2 regions of the Paraburkholderia sp. PAMB 6770 genome follow, and region 2 is predicted to be linked to the other one. Evidence: predicted binding sites of a transcription regulator. Region 2 holds the regulator's gene; the other holds the start of a gene.
The links. The regulator FliA, encoded in region 2, starts transcription of late flagellar genes. The targets are predictions, from matches to a motif close to CTAAAGTTTNNNNNNNNNNNGCCGNTA.
Positions count from the first base shown of each region.

Region 1 (9,916 bases), 790 kb from region 2:
CGCCAGTGCGCGCGCAGTGCGTCGCGGGTCGCGTCGAGCTCCTCCGGCGAGAAATGCTGGTGATTCAGCACGCCGAGCGGATAGGCGCCGCTGCTGTTCCAGTAGGCGTCGAAGCTCGCGGAGATGTCGGCGGTGATCGGCCCGGCGGCGAGCACGTCGAGGTCGCGGAACTGCAGGGTCGGGCTGGCGCTGAAGTATTCGTCGCCGAGGTTGCGGCCGCCGACGATCGCCACCTGGTTGTCGACGATCATTGCCTTGTTGTGCATGCGCCGGGTGAAGTGGTCGATCTTCGTGAACAGGTCGGTGGTGCGCTGGAACATGCTGCGATGGGCGCTGCCGAACGGATTGAACACGCGGACCTGGATGTTCGGATGCGCGTTCAGGCCCGCCATGATGTCGTCGATGTCCCGGAAGTTCAGGTCGTCGACCAGCATGCGCACGCGCACGCCGTGATCCGCCGCGTGGAGCGCCGCGGCGAGCAGCAGCTTGCCGGTGGTGTCCTCGTCGGCGATGTAGTACTGCATGTCGAGCGTTTTCGTCGCGGCGCGCGCGAGCGCAATGCGCATCTGCAGCGCGTCGGTGCCGCTCGACAGCACCCGGAACCCGGATTCGCCCGGATGTTGCGCGTCCAGCGGCGCCAGCGCATTGCCGAGCGGTGTGGCCGCCGAGGCGGGCAGCGCATGGGTGACGGAGCGGTCGAACGCGGTGGCGGGCGGGTAGCTTGCGCAGGCGCTCAACAGCAGCACGGCGGCCGCGGGCAGGCCGCGTTGGGCGAACCGGACGAGCGCGGCCCGCAGCGTCGGCAGGCGGCGCTCAGAAGGACATGACGGGGTGTCGCACGGGAAGTCGGTTGCCGGCACGCTCAGAGTCTCCATCGGGTTCGTTGCTGGCCGCGGCGCCGCGCCGCGCGGCCTGCACCCCTGCATTCGAGGGTATCGCGTATTGCAAGAGTGTGCCCGAAGTCCGCCCGTGCGTTTGGGACGGCGCCGTGCGCGGGGCAGCCGCTGGCAGCGCGCCGAGGCCGGTCCGGCGGAGCAGCGGGCCGTGCCTGGGCGCGAGCGTCTTCGCGAAGACGACGGCTGTGCGCAAGAGCGGACATCTGGATCCACGTCGACTCGGACAGCGATCGGACCCCGTCGGTTCCCGCGCGCGGCAGCGTCTGCGGCTGCATCCGCGACTGCGCGCGGCAGCGGTTGGCGAAGGCGTGAGGGCTGGGTGCCGGTCGGGCCGGTTGGTGCGCGCAGCGTGTGTCAGGCGGACGGGAAAGCAGCGGAGTCGGCGCGGCAGCGGGGGCAGGGTGGCGCGAAAGCGGGTTCGACACCCGGCCATGTCAGGATGCGCTCGACGTTCGCGTCGGCGACGGCCGTCAGGTGCCCGGATTTAGTTTGCATTCCTGATCGAATTGGCGTGTATGGGCGATCGCCAGCCGCCGTGCGCGGTGCGGTGTGAAGGTGTCACGTCGCACTGCGCGGCGCAACGCGAAGCGCGACGGCGCGCCGTGGATCGCAGCGCCGGGCCCGTTTCTGACCGGAGCCCGGGGCCTGTCGCGGCGGCCCGGTTGGCCGCGCGGCTTCGCGTTGTGTCGCGCTTCAACCCGCCTCGTTGCGCGCGACGCCCGCCGCGTGCGCATGCGGCGCGCCGCGCGCCGGGCGGTCGCGCCAGTAGCCCGCGAGCAGCGAGCCGGACAGGTTGTGCCAGACCGAGAACAACGCGCCCGGCAGCGCCGCGAGCGGCGTGAAGTACAGCTTGCCGAGCGTCGCCGCGAGGCCCGAATTCTGCATGCCGACTTCGATCGCGAGCGTGCGGCACACGGCCTCGTCGAAGCCGAGCAGACGGCCGCCCCAGTAGCCGCCGAGCAGCCCGAGGCCGTTGTGCAGCACGACGCCGAGCATCACCACGAGGCCCACCGACGCAATGCTCTTCTGCGTCGCCGCCACGACGGCTGCGATGATCAGCACGATGGCGATCATCGACACGAGCGGCAGCACCGGTTCGATCCTGCGCACCAGCTTGCCGAACAGATGGTTGACGACGACGCCGATCACGATCGGCAGCGCGACGATCTGCACGATGCTCACGAGCATGCCGCGCACGTCGACGACGATCGACGCATCCACGTACAGGCGCGTGAGCAGGGGCGTCGCGAACACGCCGACGAGCGTCGACAGCGCGCTGATCGTCACCGACAGCGCGACGTCGCCGCGCGCCAGATAGATCATCACGTTCGATGCGGTGCCGCTCGCGACGCTGCCGACCAGCACCATGCCGGCGGTCAGATCGGGCGGCATGCGCAGGACCTTCGCGATGATCCACGCGGCGAGCGGCATCACCAGATAGTGCAGCCCGATGCCGGCGAGCACCGGGGCGGGGCGCGTGAAGACACGCCGGAAATCGTCGAGCGACAGCGTGACGCCCATCGACAGCATGATGATCGTCAACAGCATCGTGACGTGCGGCGCGAGCGGCGTGAAGCTCGCGGGCCGCGCGTAGGCGGCGAGCGAGAACAGCACTGCCCACAGCGGAAAGAGTCGGGTAACGCGGGCAAGCATCGAAAGATTCCTTTGTTCTGGTTGGGGGCGCCCGGGCGGATTGCCGCGCGCCGGGGCTCGGCAATGGTCCCGCAAGGCGCGCGGCGAGCAGCACGCGGGTGGTACGCAAACGGCACACGCAAACGGCACACGCAAATGGCAGGCGCAAATGGCAGGCGCAAATGGCACACGCAAACGGCACGCGCAAACGGCACGCGCAAACGGCACACGCAAACGGCACACGCAAACGGCACACGCAAACGGCACGCAGGCATCTGCGCGGCACGCTGCGCGAGCAGCCCGACGCGTCGCGGGACAAAGGCTCATGCGAGGTTGCTTACGCGGACGGCCGCGCGGACAGCCGCCTGGCGCAGGCATCGGCCGGGCCAACGCCGTCGCGCATCGCGGCGGTCGTGCCGCCGCGCGGGGCGGCGGGCGTCGCAGCGGATGGCTGGAATGAAGGGGCGCGGTGTGCGCTCGTGACGCACACGGGCGGATTGCCTCGGGCCGGGATGGGGCAGGGCGGCAACCCGCGCGCATTGTACCTTGGGGGTGCCGCGCCGGTGGCTCAGGCGGGCGGCCGCGCGGCCGACCACGGCAGACGCCGCAGGCTCAGCCGGTGAAAGCGCAAGGTCATCAGCACGGCGACGCTCGCGAGCCCCGCCGCGAGTCCCCACCACAGGCCGCGCGCGCCGAGACCGAAGTGAAACGCGAGCGTGTAGCCGGTCGGAAAGCCGATGCCCCAGTAGCCGAATGCGGCCGCGAGCATCGGCACGCGCGTGTCTTTCAGGCCGCGCAGGCAGCCGGAACCGACGGTCTGCATGCCGTCGACGATCTGGAAGAGCGCCGCGACGCCGAGCAGCGAACTGGCGAGCGCGACTGTTGGTGCGTTCGCGGGGTCGTCCAGATGCAGATAGAGGCCGACGATCCAGTGCGGCGCGAGAATCAGCACGAGCGCCGACATCGACATGAAGCCGACGCCGAGTGCGAGCGCGACAAAGCCCGCGTGCCGCGCGGCCAGCGGATGGCCGGCGCCCGACCAGTAGCCGACCCGCACGTTGGCTGCCTGGCCGATCGCGAGCGGCACCATGAAGGCCACCGACGCGACGTTCAGCGCGATCTGGTGCGCGGCCAGCTGCGATTCGCCGAGCAGGCCGACCATCAGGCCGGTGGCGAGAAAGAGCGTCGATTCGACGCCATACGTGATCGCGACCGGCCAGCCGATGCCGAACAGTTCCCCCATCAGCGGCAGGCGCGGACGCGTCGCGACGACGAAATGCCGGAAACGCGGCCGCAGATGCAGCAGCGCCATCAGCACGAGCGCGGTCATCCAGACCGTGAACGTCGTCGCCGCCGCGGATCCGAGGAAGCCGAGCCGCGGCAGCCCGTACGCGCCGTGGATCAGCCCGTAGTTCAGGAAACCGTTGAACACGACGCCGGCGATCGACACCCACAGCAGACGCCGCGCGGCGCCGATCGCCGGCAGGAACGAGCGCATCAGGCCGATGCCGATCAGGCTGCCGGGCGCACCCCAGCGCAGGACCGCCGCGTACTCGCCGACATGCTGCGCCAGCAGCGCCGGCTCGCCGAATGCGCGCAGCAGCGGCGCGGCGACCGACAGCAGCGCGAACGCCGGAATCGCGAGCAGCACGGACATCACGAAGCCGCTCCAGTAGATGTGCGGCACACGGTCGTCGGCCTGCGCGCCGCGCGCATGCGACACGCTGACGCTCACCGACGTCAGCACGCCCTGCAGCAGCGTCACCGTGACGAAGAACAGATTCGCGCCGAGCCCGCCGGCCGCGAGCGCATCGGGGCCGAGCGAGCCGAGCAGGATAGTGTCGGTGACGCCCATGGCCATCTGCGAGAGCTGGGCGATCGCGAGGGGAGCGGCGAGGCGCGCGGTGTCCGCGGCGTGGCGCGTTAGCGTGGGCGGAGGGGTGTCCGCCCGGGAAAAACCGGGTTCTGTCATGAAATGCGCGGCGCATGCGAACGATGCGCCGTTTTCTGCCAAAACGTACAGCTTAGGGGGAGCGCGCGCGGTTGTCGATCAATACGCACAATTCTGGTGCGACGACAGCGACGACAGCGACGACAGCGACGACAGCGACGACAGCGACGACAGCGACGACAGCGACGACAGCGACGACAGCGACGACAGCGACGACAGCGACGACAGCGACGACAGCGACGACAGCGACGACAGCGACGACAGCGACGACAGCGACGACAGCGACGACAGCGATGACAGCGACGACAGCGCGCCGCTTCCCCGTGCCGTGCCGCGCGCTACGCGTCGTGCACGGCAATGCGCGTGTCGCCGAGCAGCACCGCCTGGCCCGCGCGAATCTTGCAGGTCTTGCGCCGCTCGACCTGGCCGTCGACCGTGACCACCCCCGATGCGACCAGCGCCTTCGCGGCGCCGCCGCTGTCGGCGAGCCCGGTGATCTTCAGCAGATTGTGCAGTTCGATGTAGTCGCCGGTCAGCGTGAAGTCGAGGTTGGGCATCGTGTCGGGGAGCGCGGAGGGCGGGGTACGCATGATAAGCCAGATGAGCGGGGCGCACGTCCCTCGCATGCGCGACGCTCCGCGTGCCCGCCTGAAAAAAGGGGCGCTTGCGGCACCGGGTTGTATGGATATACAGTACGGACGCCGACCGCCTCGTGCGGCTTGTCCTGTTCCGCCTGACGACTTCATCGTGCTCACCGCTGCCGAATCCGCGCCACCCGACGCCGCCGCCTGGCGCGCGAAGCTCAACGACGCCCAGCGCGCCGCGGTCGAGTACGGCGTCGCGCCGGGAGCGGCGCCCGCCGGCCCGCTGCTCGTGATCGCGGGCGCGGGTTCCGGCAAGACGAGCACGCTCGCGCATCGGGTCGCTCATCTCGTCGTGCAGGGCGCGGATCCGCAGCGGATCCTGCTGCTCACCTTCTCGCGCCGCGCGGCCGCCGACATGACGCAGCGCGCCGGCCGGATCGTCGCGCAGGCGCTCGGCGCGCGGGCGATGGCCGCCCAGCCGCTCGCATGGGCGGGTACGTTCCACGGCATCGGCGCGCGCCTGCTGCGCGAGTATGCGGAGCGTATCGGTCTTGCGCCGGCCTTCACGATCGGCGACCGCGAGGACTCGGCCGACCTGATGAATCTCGTGCGCCACGATCTCGGTCTCGCCGCGAAGGAGCGGCGCTTTCCGGGCAAGCAGGCGTGTCTTGCGATCTATTCGCGGGTCGTCAATACCGGCGCGACGCTCGCCGACGTGCTGGAGCGCGCGTTCCCGTGGTGTCGCGACGCGCAGGACGACCTGCGGCGGCTATTCGCGGCATACGTGGACGCGAAGCAGAAACAGGGCGTGCTCGACTACGACGACCTGCTGCTGTACTGGTCGACGATGGCCGCGCATCCCGCGCTGGCGGCCGATCTGGCGAGCCGCTTCGATCACGTGCTGGTCGACGAGTACCAGGACACCAACCGGCTGCAGGCGTCGATCCTGCTCGCGCTGAAGCCGGACGGACGCGGCCTGACCGTGGTCGGCGACGACGCGCAGTCGATCTATGCGTTTCGCGGCGCGACCGTGCGCAACATCCTCGAGTTTCCGCAGTGCTTCGCACCGCCCGCGTGCGTCGTCACGCTCGAGCGCAACTATCGCTCGACCCGGCCGATACTCGCCGCGTCGAACGCGGTGATCGGACTCGCGCGGGAACGCTTCACGAAGAACCTGTGGACCGACGGCGGCGGCGCGCAGCGTCCCCGGCTCGTGAACGTCGCGGGCGAACTCGAACAGGCGCGCTACGTGGTCGAGCAGGTGCTCGACGCGCGCGAGGCGGGCAGCAAGCTGAAGGCGCAGGCCGTGCTGTTTCGCGCGGCGCACCACAGCGCCACGCTCGAAGTCGAGTTGAGCCGGCGCAACATCCCGTTCGTGAAGTTCGGCGGGTTGAAGTTTCTCGATGCCGCGCACGTGAAGGATCTGCTCGCGGTGCTGCGCTGGGCCGAGAATCCGCGCGACCGCGTCGCGGGTTTTCGGGTGCTGCAGCTATTGCCGGGGATCGGGCCGGCGATCGCCGCACGCGTGCTCGATGCGGTGGCGGAGTCCGCTGGCACAGGCACAGGCACAGGCACAGGCACAGGCACAGGCACAGGCACAGGCACAGGCACAGGAGCAGGAGCAGGCGCGCCTGTCGCGCGTCCGCTTGTCGCGGCGCTGGCAGCGTTCTCGCCGCCGCCGCGCGCGCTCGACGACTGGCCCGCGTTCGTCGCGCTGATGTCGGCGCTGGGCGGCGGCAGCGCGTGGCCCGGCGACGTGGAGGCGATCCGGCGCTGGTATACGCCCTGCGTCGAGCGCGACTACGAGGATGCGCCGATGCGCATCGCGGATCTGCTGCAGATGGAGAGCATCGCGGCGACCTATGCATCGCGCGAGCGCTTCCTGACCGAGCTGACGCTCGATCCGCCCGACGCGACGAGCGCCGAGGCCGGCGTGCCGCTGCGCGACGAGGACTATCTGATCCTCTCGACGATCCATTCGGCGAAGGGCCAGGAATGGCGCAACGTCTTCGTGCTGAACGGCGTGGACGGCTGCATTCCGTCCGACCTCGCGACGGGCAGCGACGACGAAATCGAGGAGGAGCGGCGCCTCCTGTACGTCGCAATGACGCGCGCGAAAGACGACCTGCATATCGTCGTGCCGCAGCGCTTTTACGTGCATGGCCAGGCCGCGCTCGGCGACCGGCATGTGTGGGCGTCGCGTACCCGTTTCATCCCGGAGGCGCTGCTGCCGCTGTTCGACGTGTCCGCCTGGCCGCGGGTGCCCGAGCCGGCTGCGCCGAGCACCGCCGGGCTGGCGGCGGCGGCCCAGGCGAAGCTCGACATCGCCGCCCAGCTCAGAAAAATGTGGGGGTGAACCGCGCACGGCGCCCGCAGGGCGCGTGCGCCGCGCGCTAGCGCGACTGCCGCGGCTGTTGCTGCGGGCGCGGCGGCGGCGTAAAGAAGTTGCGCAGCCACGCGGCAAGGCGCGAGAAGATGTCGTAGGGCTCTTCGACGAAGATTTCCGGCTTCAGCAGACGCAGATATTCCATGATCTGCTGGGCTTCCTGTTTCTGGAAGCTGCCGTGCGCAATGCCCAGACGCAGCAGGCCGCGCAGTTCGCCGAGCTTTTCCCGCGCGGTGCTGCCGACGCTCGTCTCGCACGCGACCTTCGCTTCGTAGACGCGCTGGCGCAGCGATTCGACCAGCCGCCACGCGGGGGTCTGCATCGTCTCCTCCAGCGACTGGATGTCCTGCACCGCGCCCTTGATCTGCGCGGCGAGCGGGTCCACCAGCGCGGCGTCTCCTTCCGATTCGCGCACGATCGCCGCCGCCCACTCGCGGCATTGCTTGCTCAACTCCTCCGGGGTCCATTCGGAGCGCGCGGCAAAGCCGAAGCCGAACTCGGCGGCCTGCTGCATCAGGATTGCGACCACGTCCGGGAATTCCTTGTCGAGCGTGCGCTTCGCCCACGCGTACTGCCCCCCCTGCAGCATCCGCTTCACCGCGTGCTCGGTGAGCGGCACCATGTTGTCGAGCAGCTTCGCGCGCAGGAAGTCCTCGAACGACGGCGTCGCGAACTGAGGGTCGAGCTTCAGCGAGACACGCAGAAAGGCGTCGAAATCCTTGCGCAGCGAGGCAATGGTTTCGTCCTTGATTGAAAGGGTAATCTGACCCATGTGCTGTCCCGGTTGGTCTCGCCGCGCGGCATCGATGCCCGGCGCGGCGGACCCTGCTTGTTGCCGCGTTACCGCCGGAATTGGCTTTCCGTCGAGCGGACCTCGACTGTTTAACGGCGAGCCGGGGTGAAACTTGAGGAAGCGGGCGGGCGTCCGGGACGCCGCCGCACTACGCGCCGGGCGCGGCGACGTGCATCACGAACGCTTGCCACGCGAAGAACACCGCGAGGCCGACCGCGATTGTCAGCAGCGGCCGCCGCGTCAGCGCGCTGACCGCGATCGCGGCGAGCGCGCCGGCCAGTTGCGGGTTGCGCCAGCTTAGTTCGGCGCCGTGGCCGTGCGGCGAGACGACCATCGGCACGATGATCGCCGTCAGCACGGTGACCGGCACGAAGCCGAGCGCAGTGCGCACGAGCGGCGGGAACACGAGCCGGTTGCCGAGCACGAAGACGATCGCGCGAATCGCCCACGTGATCAGCGCCATGCCGACGATGAGTGCGACGACGTTCATTGGGCACCTCCCGGGGTCGGCTGCCGGGCGCCCGGCAGCGACAGCAGCACGCCGAGCACGACGCCCGCGAACACGGCCCCGAGCAGCCCGAGCTTGTACGGCCAGCCCTGCCAGTACCAGGCGAGCGCGCCGGCCGTCGCGGCGGCGACGAAATGGCGCAGGGCCGCCAGTTGCGGCACGACGATCGCAATGAAGGTGGCCGCCATCGCAAAGTCGAGCCCGAGCGACTGCAGGCGCGGGAACGCTGCGCCGAACAGCAGCCCGGCGAGGGTCCAGAGCTGCCAGTTGACGTACATCGCAAGGCCCGCGCCGAGAAAGTAGTAAGGGCTCGCCGCCCCCGGCGGATGATGCCGGTAGTGCGACCACGCGACCGCGAACACCTCGTCGGTCAGCACGCCGCCGAGCCCGAGCCGCCAGCGCAGCGGCAGGTGCGACACATAGGGTGCGAGCGTCGCGCTGTAGAGCAGATGGCGCAGGTTCACGACGAACGTGGTGGCAAGCACGACGGCGAGGCCGGCGTGGGCGGCGATCAGGCCGAGCGCGATGAACTGCGCGGAGCCGGCGAACACGATCAGCGACATCAGCTGGCCGTGCCACGGCCGAAGCGGTCCGGTCGTGACGAGCGTGCCGAAGATCACGCCGAACGGCGCCGCGCCGACCATCATCGGGATGATGTCGCAGGCGCCCGCGGTGAATTCGCGAAAACGATGCGGTGGGTTCACGTTCCTCTCTCCATGGGCGGCGAGGATAACGCGGGCCCGCGGCGCTGGCTTGAACGTTCTTGCGGTCCGCGCGACCGCGTGCGCGCGGTGGGCCGGTTACCCCGCTACCCCGTCACGCGGATTGCCAGCGTCCGGGCGGCACGCCGAACATGCGGCGGAAATGGCGCGTGAAGTGACTCTGGTCGGCAAAGCCGCTCGCCGCGGCGACGTCCGCGACCGGCACGCCCGCGCGCAGCGGCGCGAGCGCGCGCTGCAGGCGCACCTGAGTGCGCCACGCGTGCGGCGGCAGGCCGGTGGCCTGCGCAAACAGGCGCGCCGCGTGAAACGGTGACAGGCCGACCTCGGCGGCCAGCTCGGCGAGCCGCAGCGCCTCGGTGAGATTGTCGCTCAGGTGCGCCTTCATCGCGGCGACCCGGATGTCGTCGGCGGCGATGCGGTGCGGCTGCGGCCGGCTGCGCGCGT
Region 1 covers NZ_CM173238.1:679,510-689,425, forward strand. Annotated here, with positions in the region: gene AC3AP7_RS03240 (phospholipase D family protein) at 1-875, opposite strand, end outside; gene panS (ketopantoate/pantoate/pantothenate transporter PanS) at 1,590-2,549, opposite strand; gene AC3AP7_RS03250 (MATE family efflux transporter) at 3,097-4,500, opposite strand; gene AC3AP7_RS03255 (hypothetical protein) at 4,553-4,837, opposite strand; gene AC3AP7_RS03260 (RNA-binding S4 domain-containing protein) at 4,818-5,036, opposite strand; gene AC3AP7_RS03265 (ATP-dependent helicase) at 5,161-7,419, shown strand; gene AC3AP7_RS03270 (DUF4088 family protein) at 7,457-8,221, opposite strand; gene AC3AP7_RS03275 (AzlD domain-containing protein) at 8,391-8,732, opposite strand; gene AC3AP7_RS03280 (AzlC family ABC transporter permease) at 8,729-9,397, opposite strand; gene AC3AP7_RS03285 (helix-turn-helix transcriptional regulator) at 9,567-9,916, opposite strand, start outside.
Region 1: a site for FliA is predicted at 8,333-8,359, ahead of AC3AP7_RS03270 (DUF4088 family protein). Genes of this name have one in related genera too.

Region 2 (9,916 bases):
CTGCCGCCGTTCCTGCTGGATCTGCTGTTCACCTTCAACATCGCGCTGTCGGTGATGGTGCTGCTCGTCAGCATGTACACGATGCGGCCGCTCGATTTCGCCGCGTTTCCGAGCGTGCTGCTGTTCTCGACGCTGCTGCGCCTGTCGCTGAACGTCGCCTCGACGCGCGTCGTGCTGCTCGAAGGCCATACCGGCCCGGCCGCGGCGGGTCAGGTGATCGAGTCGTTCGGGCACTTCCTCGTCGGCGGCAACTTCGCGGTCGGGATCGTCGTGTTCGTCATCCTGATGGTGATCAACTTCATGGTGATCACGAAGGGCGCGGGCCGCATCGCCGAAGTGTCCGCGCGCTTCACGCTCGATGCGATGCCCGGCAAGCAGATGGCGATCGACGCCGACCTGAACGCCGGCATCATCAACGAGGAGAAGGCGCGCCAGCGCCGCGCCGAGGTCGCGCAGGAAGCCGAGTTCTACGGCTCGATGGACGGCGCGAGCAAGTTCGTGCGCGGCGATGCGATCGCCGGCCTGCTGATCATGGTGATCAACATCATCGGCGGGCTGATCGTCGGGGTGTTCCAGCACAACATGGATCTTGCGTCGGCGGCGAAGAACTACACGCTGCTCACGATCGGCGACGGCCTCGTCGCGCAGATTCCGTCGCTCGTGATCTCGACCGCGGCCGGCGTGATCGTCTCGCGCGTGGCGACCAACGAAGACATCGGCACGCAGCTCACCGGCCAGCTTTTCACGAATCCGCGCGTGCTGATCATCGCGGGCAGCATCCTCGTGCTGATGGGGCTGATTCCCGGCATGCCGCATTTCGCGTTTCTGCTGCTCGGCGGCGGGCTGATCCAGTTCGGCCGCGTGATGAAAAAGCGCGCCGCCGAGCAGAAGAACGCCGGCGCGCGCGTCGAAGTGGCGCCCGAGGCGCTCGCGCCGGCGGAAAACGCCGAGGCAAGCTGGGACGACGTGACGATGATCGACACGCTCGGCCTCGAAGTCGGCTACCGGCTGATTCCGCTTGTCGACAAGAACTCGGACGGCGAACTGCTGAAGCGGATCAAGAGCATCCGCAAGAAGTTTGCGCAGGAAATCGGCTTCCTGCCGCCGGTGATCCACATTCGCGACAACCTCGAACTGCGGCCGAACGGCTACCGGATCGCGCTGAAGGGCGTCGAGATCGGCATCGGCGAAGCGTATCCGGGCCAGTGGCTCGCGATCAATCCGGGCCAGGTGAGCGCGGCGCTGCCCGGCACGCCGACCCAGGATCCGGCGTTCGGCCTGCCGGCCATCTGGATCGATACGAACCTGCGCGAACAGGCGCAGGTGTACGGCTACACGGTGGTCGATTCGAGCACCGTGGTCGCGACGCACCTGAATCACCTCGTCGTCACGCATGCGTCCGAGCTGCTCGGGCGCCGCGAGGTTCAGGCGCTGCTCGACCGGATGCAGAAGGATACGCCGTCGCTCGTCGAGGACCTGGTGCCGAAGGCGCTGTCGATCACGACGCTGCAAAAGGTGCTGCAGAACCTGCTGGAAGAAGGCGTGCCGATCCGCGACATGCGCTCGATCCTCGAAGCGCTCGCCGAGCACACGCCGAAGATCACCGATGCGCACGAGCTGACCGCGGCGGTGCGTCTCGCGCTCGGCCGCGCGATCTCGCAGCAGTGGTTCCCCGGCAGCGGCGACATGCAGGTGATGGGGCTCGACGCGAACCTCGAACGCGTGCTGTCGCAGGCGCTCTCGACGGGCGCCAATCCCGGCCTCGAACCCGGCCTCGCGCAGACGCTGCTCACCGAGACGCAAAAGGCGATGACGCGCCAGCAGAACCTCGGCCTCGCGCCGGTGCTGCTCGTGCAGCACGCGCTGCGGCCCATGCTCGCGCGCTTCCTGCGTCGCAGCCTGCCGCAGCTCAAGGTGCTCTCGTATGCCGAAGTGCCCGAGACGCGCCACGTGAAGGTCGTCAACCAGATCGGCGGGCAGGGCTGAGCGGTCGGCTGCCGCGCCCTTGGGGCTGACCGCGCGGCTAACCCCGGGGCTGACTCCGGGGCTAACCCCGGGGCGCCCGTGCGCGGCGCCGTGCACGGACCTTCGACGCAAGCCCAGAAGCCTCGCCTTCGACGCGAACCTTGAAGGGGCCCCAGGCAAGCGTCAAGCAAGCCTCAGGCAAGCCTCGGCCAGGCCCCAGGCGAAACCCCAGCCGTGACCTCGAGCGGGCCGCGAAGCCCGCCCCATCAGGCGAATTGCCTACCTTTCCCCGCCCTTATCAACCGATCGTCGCTCGACGTCTTTCGTAATAATCGATCTCAATGGGAAGCGGTATGTTGCCGGTCCGTCAACCTCATCGGGGGTCGAGCTTGAACATTCGTAAATTTATCGGTGCCACCAGTCGCGATGCGCTGCGACTGGTCCGTGAAGCACTGGGCCCCGATGCAGTCGTGCTGTCGAACCGGACGATCGAGGATGGCACCATCGAGATCGTCGCGCTCGCCGACAGCGAGCTCGCCGCGATCGCCCCGAAGAAGCAGGACGGCGCCGCCGCCGGCACGGCCGGTCATCCGGGCAATCCGGGCAATCCGGGCAATCCGGGCAATCCGGGCAATCCGGGCAATCCGGGCAATCCGGGCAGCGCCGCGCCGCGTGCGCCGGCGATGCAGCACAACCCGTACGCGAGCGGCATGCCGGACGTGTTTTCGTCGGTATTCGGCGCGAGCCCCGAGGCCGGCACCGAGAGCATGTCCGCGAGCAACGTGCCGGCGCAGCCGGCGGCGCCGGCGAGCGCAGCCGAGTCCGCGGCGAACGACGCCGCCGCCGAGGTGAAGCTCACCGCCGCCGCGCAGGCGAGCGCCGCGCACCCGGCGCAAGGGGCGCACCCGGCGCAAGCGGCCATGCCGGCCGTAGCGCCGCGTGCGCAGCCGCAGCCGGCCGCCGCGCCGCGCGTCCAGCCGCAGGCGGGCGCCCGCAGCAGCGAGATCCGCACCGACGCATTGAAGGCCGCCCACGCGGCGATCACGCCGCCCACGCCGCGCACGATGGCCGACTACAACCCCTGGCTGATCGATCACGCGCGCAGCATCGCCGGTCGGCAGCAGGGCGCGTACAGCGCGCGGCCGTCGTCGATGACGCCCGCCGCCGCGATGGCCAAGGGGCTCGGCGCACCGGTCGAAATCAGCGTGCCGCCGCAACCGGCTTCGCGCGAGGCCGACGCGCCGGATTGGGCGCGCGAGGCGGCGCAGCTCGCCGCGCGCCGCGCCGCGCAGAAAGCCGCCGCGCAAGGCGCCGAAGAGGCGCGCGCGTCGGCCAGTGCCGCGGCGGTCAGCGAGGCGGTGAAGACGCGCATCGAGGAAGTCGTCAACGAGACCGTGATGAACGAGCTCACGTCGATGCGCGGGATGATGGAGGAGCACTTCGCCGGCCTGCTGTGGGCCGATCGCCAGCGCCGCAGCCCGGCGCGCGCGGCGCTCACCAAGCACCTGTTCGCGGCGGGCTTTTCCGCGCAGCTCGTGCAGATGCTGGTCGACCGTCTGCCGGCCGAGTCCGACAGCATGGACAGCGGCATGGAGTGGGTGCGCGGCGTGCTCGAATCGAATCTGCCGGTGATGGAAAGCGAGGATGCGCTGATGGAGCGCGGCGGCGTGTTCGCGCTGATGGGGCCGACCGGCGTCGGCAAGACCACGACCACCGCGAAGCTGGCGGCGCGCTGCGTGATGCGCTTCGGCGCGAGCAAGGTCGCGCTGCTCACGACCGACAGCTACCGGATCGGCGGCCACGAGCAATTGCGCATCTTCGGCAAGATTCTCGGCGTGTCGGTGCACGCAGTGAAGGACGGCGCCGACCTGCAGCTCGCGCTCTCCGAGTTGCGCAACAAGCACATCGTGCTGATCGACACGATCGGCATGAGCCAGCGCGACCGGCTCGTCTCCGACCAGATCGCGATGCTGTGCCGCGCCGGCCAGCCGGTGCGGCGTCTGCTGCTGCTGAACGCAACCAGTCACGGCGACACGCTCAACGAAGTCGTGCAGGCCTACCAGCGCGCGCCCGACCAGCAGCCGCTCGCCGGCTGCATCCTGACCAAGCTCGACGAGGCGACGAACCTCGGCGGCGTGCTCGACACCGTGCTGCGCTACAAGCTGCCGGTGCACTACGTGTCGACCGGCCAGAAGGTGCCGGAGAACCTGTACGTCGCGACCCGCAAGTTCCTGATCAAGAGTGCGTTCTGCATTCCGCGCGACCACTCGCCGTTCGTGCCGCAGGACGAAGACATCCCGGCGCTGCTCGCCGCGCTGTCGGCGCGCTCGACGTCAGAACTGCACGAGGTACGCTTTGGATAAAGTCGTTTCCGATCAGGCTGAAGGATTGCGGCGCCTCCTTGCCCGCAGCGGTTCGCGGGTGCTGGCGGTGGCGGGCGGCTCGCCCGGCGTCGGTTGCACGACGGCTGTCGTCAACCTGGCCGCCGCGCTCGCCGAGCAGGGCAAGGACGTGTTGATCGTCGACGAATGCACGCGCCCCGGCACCGTGAGCGCGATGCTCGGCGGCCTGCGCGGCGCCGGCAATTTCGGCGCGGTGATGCGCGGCGACATGCCGCTCGACACCGCTGCCGCGCGTCATCCGCTCGGCTTCTGGGTGCTCGCGGCGCCGCGCGCGCAGGACGATGCATACAGCAGCGCGCACGTGGACCGGCTGCTCGACGGCGGGGCGGACATCGTGCTGATCGATGCGCAGCTGGGCGGAACGGGGCAGCTGTCGGCGCTCGCGCAGCAGTCGCACGACCTGATGATCGTCACGCGCGTGGCCGCGCAGACCATCACCGATGCGTATGCGGCGGTGAAGCGGCTGCACTACGCGCACGGGATCGCGCAGTTTCGCGTGCTGGTGAATCACGTGCACAGCGTCGCCGATGCGCGTACCGCGTTTGCGAATCTCGCGGGGGTCGCGCAACGCTACCTGACGGTGTCGCTCGACGAAGCCGGCTGCATTGCGGCGGATTCGCGCATGGCGCGCGCGCGCGAGTTGTCGCGCTGCGTCGTCGACGCGTTTCCGTCGACGCCGGCTGCGCGCGATTTCCGTCATCTTGCCGCCGAATTGCAGTACTGGCCGATGCGGCCAGCGATGTCGTCCCGGCGCCACTGGGTGGCGTCCGCGACAGTCACAGCGGCGCAACACGCCGACCAACCGTCTGCGCAGCACGCGTGAGCGCGGGCGCGGACAAGGGGAGCACGATGTACAACGCTCAGGGAAAGGTTTCCCAGGCCGAGGTTCTGACGAAGTACGCGCCGCTCGTGCGCCGGCTTGGTCTGCAACTGGTGGCGAAGATGCCGGCGAGCGTCGATCTGGACGACCTGATCCAGGCCGGCATGATCGGCCTGCTCGACGCGGCGAGCCGGTACAAGGAAGACCAGGGCGCGCAGTTCGAAACCTATGCGAGCCAGCGCATCCGCGGTGCGATGCTCGACGAGCTGCGCAGCAACGACTGGCTGCCGCGCAGCCTGCGCCGCACGTCGCGCGAGGTCGAGATGGCGGTGCATCAGGTCGAGCAGTCGCTCGGACGCTCGGCGAGCGAAACGGAGATCGCCGAGCATCTGAAGATGCCGCTCGACGAATACCAGTCGATGCTGCAGGACCTGCATGGCAGCCAGCTCATCTACTACGAGGACTTCGACCGCTCGGCCGACGACGAGCCGTTCCTCGACCGCTACTGCGTCGATCATGCGGATCCGCTGTCGGCGCTGCTCGACGAGAGCCTGCGCGCGGCGCTCGTCGAGGCGATCGAGCGGCTGCCGGAGCGCGAGAAGCTGCTGATGTCGCTCTACTACGAGCGCGGGATGAACCTGCGCGAGATCGGCGCGGTGATGGAGGTCAGCGAATCGCGCGTTTGCCAGCTGCACAGCCAGGCTGTCGCGCGGCTGCGCACGCGGCTACGTGAAATGGCGTGGGCGAAGGCCGAAACCGAGTAAGGCGAGGCGGTGGCGCAGGCATCGGCGCCGCCGCGACAGGTTGTTGACGATGCACGCGACTTGCGCCGTCCGTGGGACGGCGCTTTTTTCAGGGGGCGCGGCGCGCTCGCGAGGTCGCACGATTCACCGCGCGGACTCGCAATGCCAATGCTGAGCGACGGGGCTCGAAAAATGCCTGTCGTACTGCACTGTACAGCGCTCGACGTGTCTCCCGAGCGGCCTTGCGAGGACCACGCCGGTACCGGCGTATTCGCAGGCGACCCAGTCGTCGATGTCCGATTTCGCAAACGTCCAGATGGTGACCGGACCCGTGTCGTTGCGCCGTTCGCCGGACGGCGCGAGCAATGCCCGCTAGTCTGGCGGCCCGCGCCAGAACGTGATGTTGACGAGCGGGTAGGCGTCTTTTGCATCGAGATTCGACCACCCGTCCGGCGCGTTGCCGACGAGATGCTGCGTGACCGGTATCCGGGAAGGGCATGGCGCGTCCGCGTGCACTGCGGCGCGCGACGAAACGGCAGCGGTCGCGAGGGCGATCGCCGCCAGACTTACCCATCGCTGCGGTTTCATGCCTGTTCGACTATTGGACATGCTTGCGGTCGTCCACATCGCCATTGGCTTCGCCCCACCGCGCGCGGATCTGCTCGGGCGTTTCCGGCGGCCACTGGACTCCCAGGCGGATGATGCGGTCGCGGATTTCGACGAGTTTTTTGTAGGTGATCGAATCGGGGGCGACGGCATTCCGGTTGAGATCGTCGGACAATGCGAGTGCGAACGACACGCCGTTCCTGTTCCATGTATTAGGGTTGGCACCGTGGTCGAGCAGATAGTCGATCTGGTCGAGCGAATCGCCCATCAGCGCCTCGTAAAGCGGGGTATTGCGCAGCGAATCCCGCTGGTTGACATCTGCGCCTCGTTCGACGAGCAGTTTGAGTGAGGCGAATGTGGGTTCCTGGACCACAAAGAAGAGGATCGGGACTCGGCCCTCGATCATCGTGTTCGGATCGAGACCGCCGTCGAGCAGCGCGCGCAGGAACTCGGGATGCGGGCTGTTTAGAGCGAAGTCCAGCAGGCTCCCGAAATTCGGCACCTCCTGTTGCGGGTTGGCGCCCGCCTTCAGCAGTATCGGGATCATGGCCAACTGTTTGGGGTCGAGCCTGAGCGCTTCCTGTGCGGCGAAGAACAGCAATGTCATGTGCTTGCGCCCGGGCGTGTCGAGATCGGTGGCGGGGGCAAGTCGCTGAACCTTCTGGATGTCGCCCTCTTCGATGGCTTGGGCAAGCACGAGTTGCTGCCCGGAGAAGAAATCGGTAGCGGGGAATTTTTTCATGGCGCACGCGCACACGCTGCAGCACAACAGCACGATCGCCAGCGCGGTGCGCACGCAGGCCTTACCGGACATGCTTGCGGTCGTCCACATCGCCATTGGCTTCGCCCCACTGCGCGCGGATCTGCTCGGGCGTTTCCGGCGGCCACTGGACTCCCAGGCGGATGATGCGGTCGCGGATTTCGACGAGTTTTTTGTAGGTGATCGAATCGGGGGCTGAGGCGTTGATGTTGATGCGGGTAGACAACGCCGCGGCGAAGGAGAGACCGTTGACGTTCCAGGTGTTGGGGTTGGCGCCGTGATCGAGCAGATAGTCGACCTGATCCAATGAATATGCTGCTAGCGCTTCGTAGAGTGCCGTGTTGCGAAGCGAATCCCGCTTGTTGATGTCTGCGCCTCGTTCAACGAGCAGTTTGAGTGATTCGAACGTCGGTTCCTGGGCCACACAGAAAAGGATGGGCGCATCTCCGTCGATCATCGTGTTCGGATCGAGGCCGCCGTCGAGCAGCGCGCGCAGGAATTCGGGATGGGGTGTGTTGAGTGCAACGTCCAGCAGGCTGCCCAGATTCGGCACTTGCTGTTGCGGGTTCGCACCGGCCCTGACCAGCGCTGTAATCATGGCCAGTTGTTTCGGATCACGCTTGAGTGCTTCCTGCAGGGCGAAGAATAGCAGCGTCATGTGCTTGTGCCCGGGCGTGTTGAGATCGGTGGCAGGGGCAAGTTGCTGAACCTTGTGGATGTCGCCCTCTTCGATGGCCTGGGCGAGCACGAGTTGCTGGCCAGAGAAGAAATCGGTGGCGGGGAATTTTTTCATGATGTTTTTCGCAAAGGGCATCAGCGATAGCAAGAGGGTGACCAGGATGAGCGCAGCAATTCCACGTTTCATGGTGCCAACTCCTGCAGGATCGCCATGTCTTCCTCCTTCTGTTTTTCGATGCCAGCGATTACTTCCTCGATCGCGTGGCGGCTGAGCGGCATGCCGTTGCCAGGTAGGGGATAAGGCGCTCCAATTGCTTCAGGCAGCGGCATAAGGTGCTGGACCGTTGTCAGGATTTCACCGTCGACGTGATATGCGTATACCTTGGATAGCTGTGGTGTGCCTCCATAACGCGCAACCGTTTCCGGGCGTAACCCTGCAGCGTTGAAACTCCAGCAGTCCTTGCCGCTGGCGACCGAAGCCGCCGAGCACAAACCTCCGCCTAACGAATGGCCGGTGATATCAATGGGCATTGCGATATCCAGCAACTTCATCCCGACCTTTACGGCTCTTGCGTAGTAAGCCGAGTCCATATTTAGAGCCTGTAAAGCGTTGTTCGACCAATCGTCAAGACTTGTCTTTTCAGTGCCCTTGAATGCCAGCGTCGGTTTCATGTCCTGGCCAAACACGTTGGGATCGGGCGTATAAAGCTGCGCGCGGAAATTGGTATTGGTGATCTGGAGGTTGCGTGGCGCGAGGCCATACTGCTTCAGCACCCCCGCATCCCCGCTCACATTCCTCCACCCCTGCGGCACCGCCCGCGTCGGGTGATAGACATGATCGGCGAGCCGCGCTTTTTCCACCGCCACGTTATTGATCGCGAGCCGCTGCGCGGCCGCGTTCGCCCGCGCCGACGGCGCCGCGCGTCCGGCTGCCACCCGTTGCTTGCGCTCGGCCCAGCGCTGCGCCTTGGTCGGCGCCGCGGGGGCCGGCGCCGCAGCGGCGCGGGACGAAGCCGCCGTGCGCGCGGGCTTCGCCGGGGCCCGGTGCGGTTCGGGCGTGGCCGTCGCACCGTGGGACACCCGGACGGTCGCCCGTCCGAGCAGCACGTCGACCACCGTCTCCGTGCCGATCTCCCGCGCCGCATCGATCAGATGGTCGCCCGCGAAGTCCAGATCGAGCGACTCGCGCGCATCCACGACCGCCTGCCCAAACCCGACGATGCGTTTCATCGCAAAGCGGGCCTGCGCGCGCTCCACCGGCGACGCCTGCGGGTCGGCCCGCACGATGCCGGTCACCTCCATCACGTCAGCCGTCCCGTACGGATCGAGCCAGCCGGGCAGCCGCGCGGCCACCGATTCCACGCCGCGCGTCGCGCGCAGCTCGCCGAGGCGTGCCCCATGCAGGTCCGGCATCCGCCACGAGACGTCCCAGAGCGCCTGCGCCAGCTTGCCGGTATGCGGCCGCCGGGCAAACCCGACGCGTTCCTTCAGTTCGAAGCGGTGGCTGCGCAGCGTCGCGCAATGCGAGGCAAGTGCGCGCTCCAGCCGGCACGTTTCCTCTTCGTAGCGGCTCACCAGCCGGTCGAATCCGAACGTGTGCGTAAGGGGATGCCGTTCGTCTGCCATCCTGCTTCTCCTCGTTTCCTGACACGGAGAACGCAACCTAGCTTTCCGGGGGGAGGGTGCCTATCGGAGTAATCTGAAAAATGAGGCGGACTTGTCGAGCGTTGTCCAGGACATGCAATGCCGCACGTTCATGCCGCGGCTGGATCGTTGGACAAGGTGCCCGTAGTGGGAACAAGGCAGTGCGTCACGCTTGTCAAGCCATTCACCGGCGCGCCGGCGTCTTCGCTCTGGAGCGAAGGGGCACCTGTCAAGGGAGATCGGGCGTCGAGGAAAGGAGCGGTCATTGCCGCCATTGCCGCGTTTGAAAAGGATGCGA
Region 2 covers NZ_CM173238.1:3,761,602-3,771,517, forward strand. Annotated here, with positions in the region: gene flhA (flagellar biosynthesis protein FlhA) at 1-1,986, shown strand, start outside; gene flhF (flagellar biosynthesis GTPase FlhF) at 2,355-4,328, shown strand; gene AC3AP7_RS17065 (MinD/ParA family ATP-binding protein) at 4,321-5,190, shown strand; gene AC3AP7_RS17070 (RNA polymerase sigma factor FliA) at 5,217-5,951, shown strand; partial or broken gene AC3AP7_RS17075 (STY0301 family protein) at 6,075-6,563, opposite strand; gene AC3AP7_RS17080 (ankyrin repeat domain-containing protein) at 6,529-7,350, opposite strand; gene AC3AP7_RS17085 (ankyrin repeat domain-containing protein) at 7,340-8,161, opposite strand; gene AC3AP7_RS17090 (Tle-like phospholipase domain-containing protein) at 8,158-9,600, opposite strand; gene AC3AP7_RS17095 (BPSL0067 family protein) at 9,718-9,916, shown strand, end outside.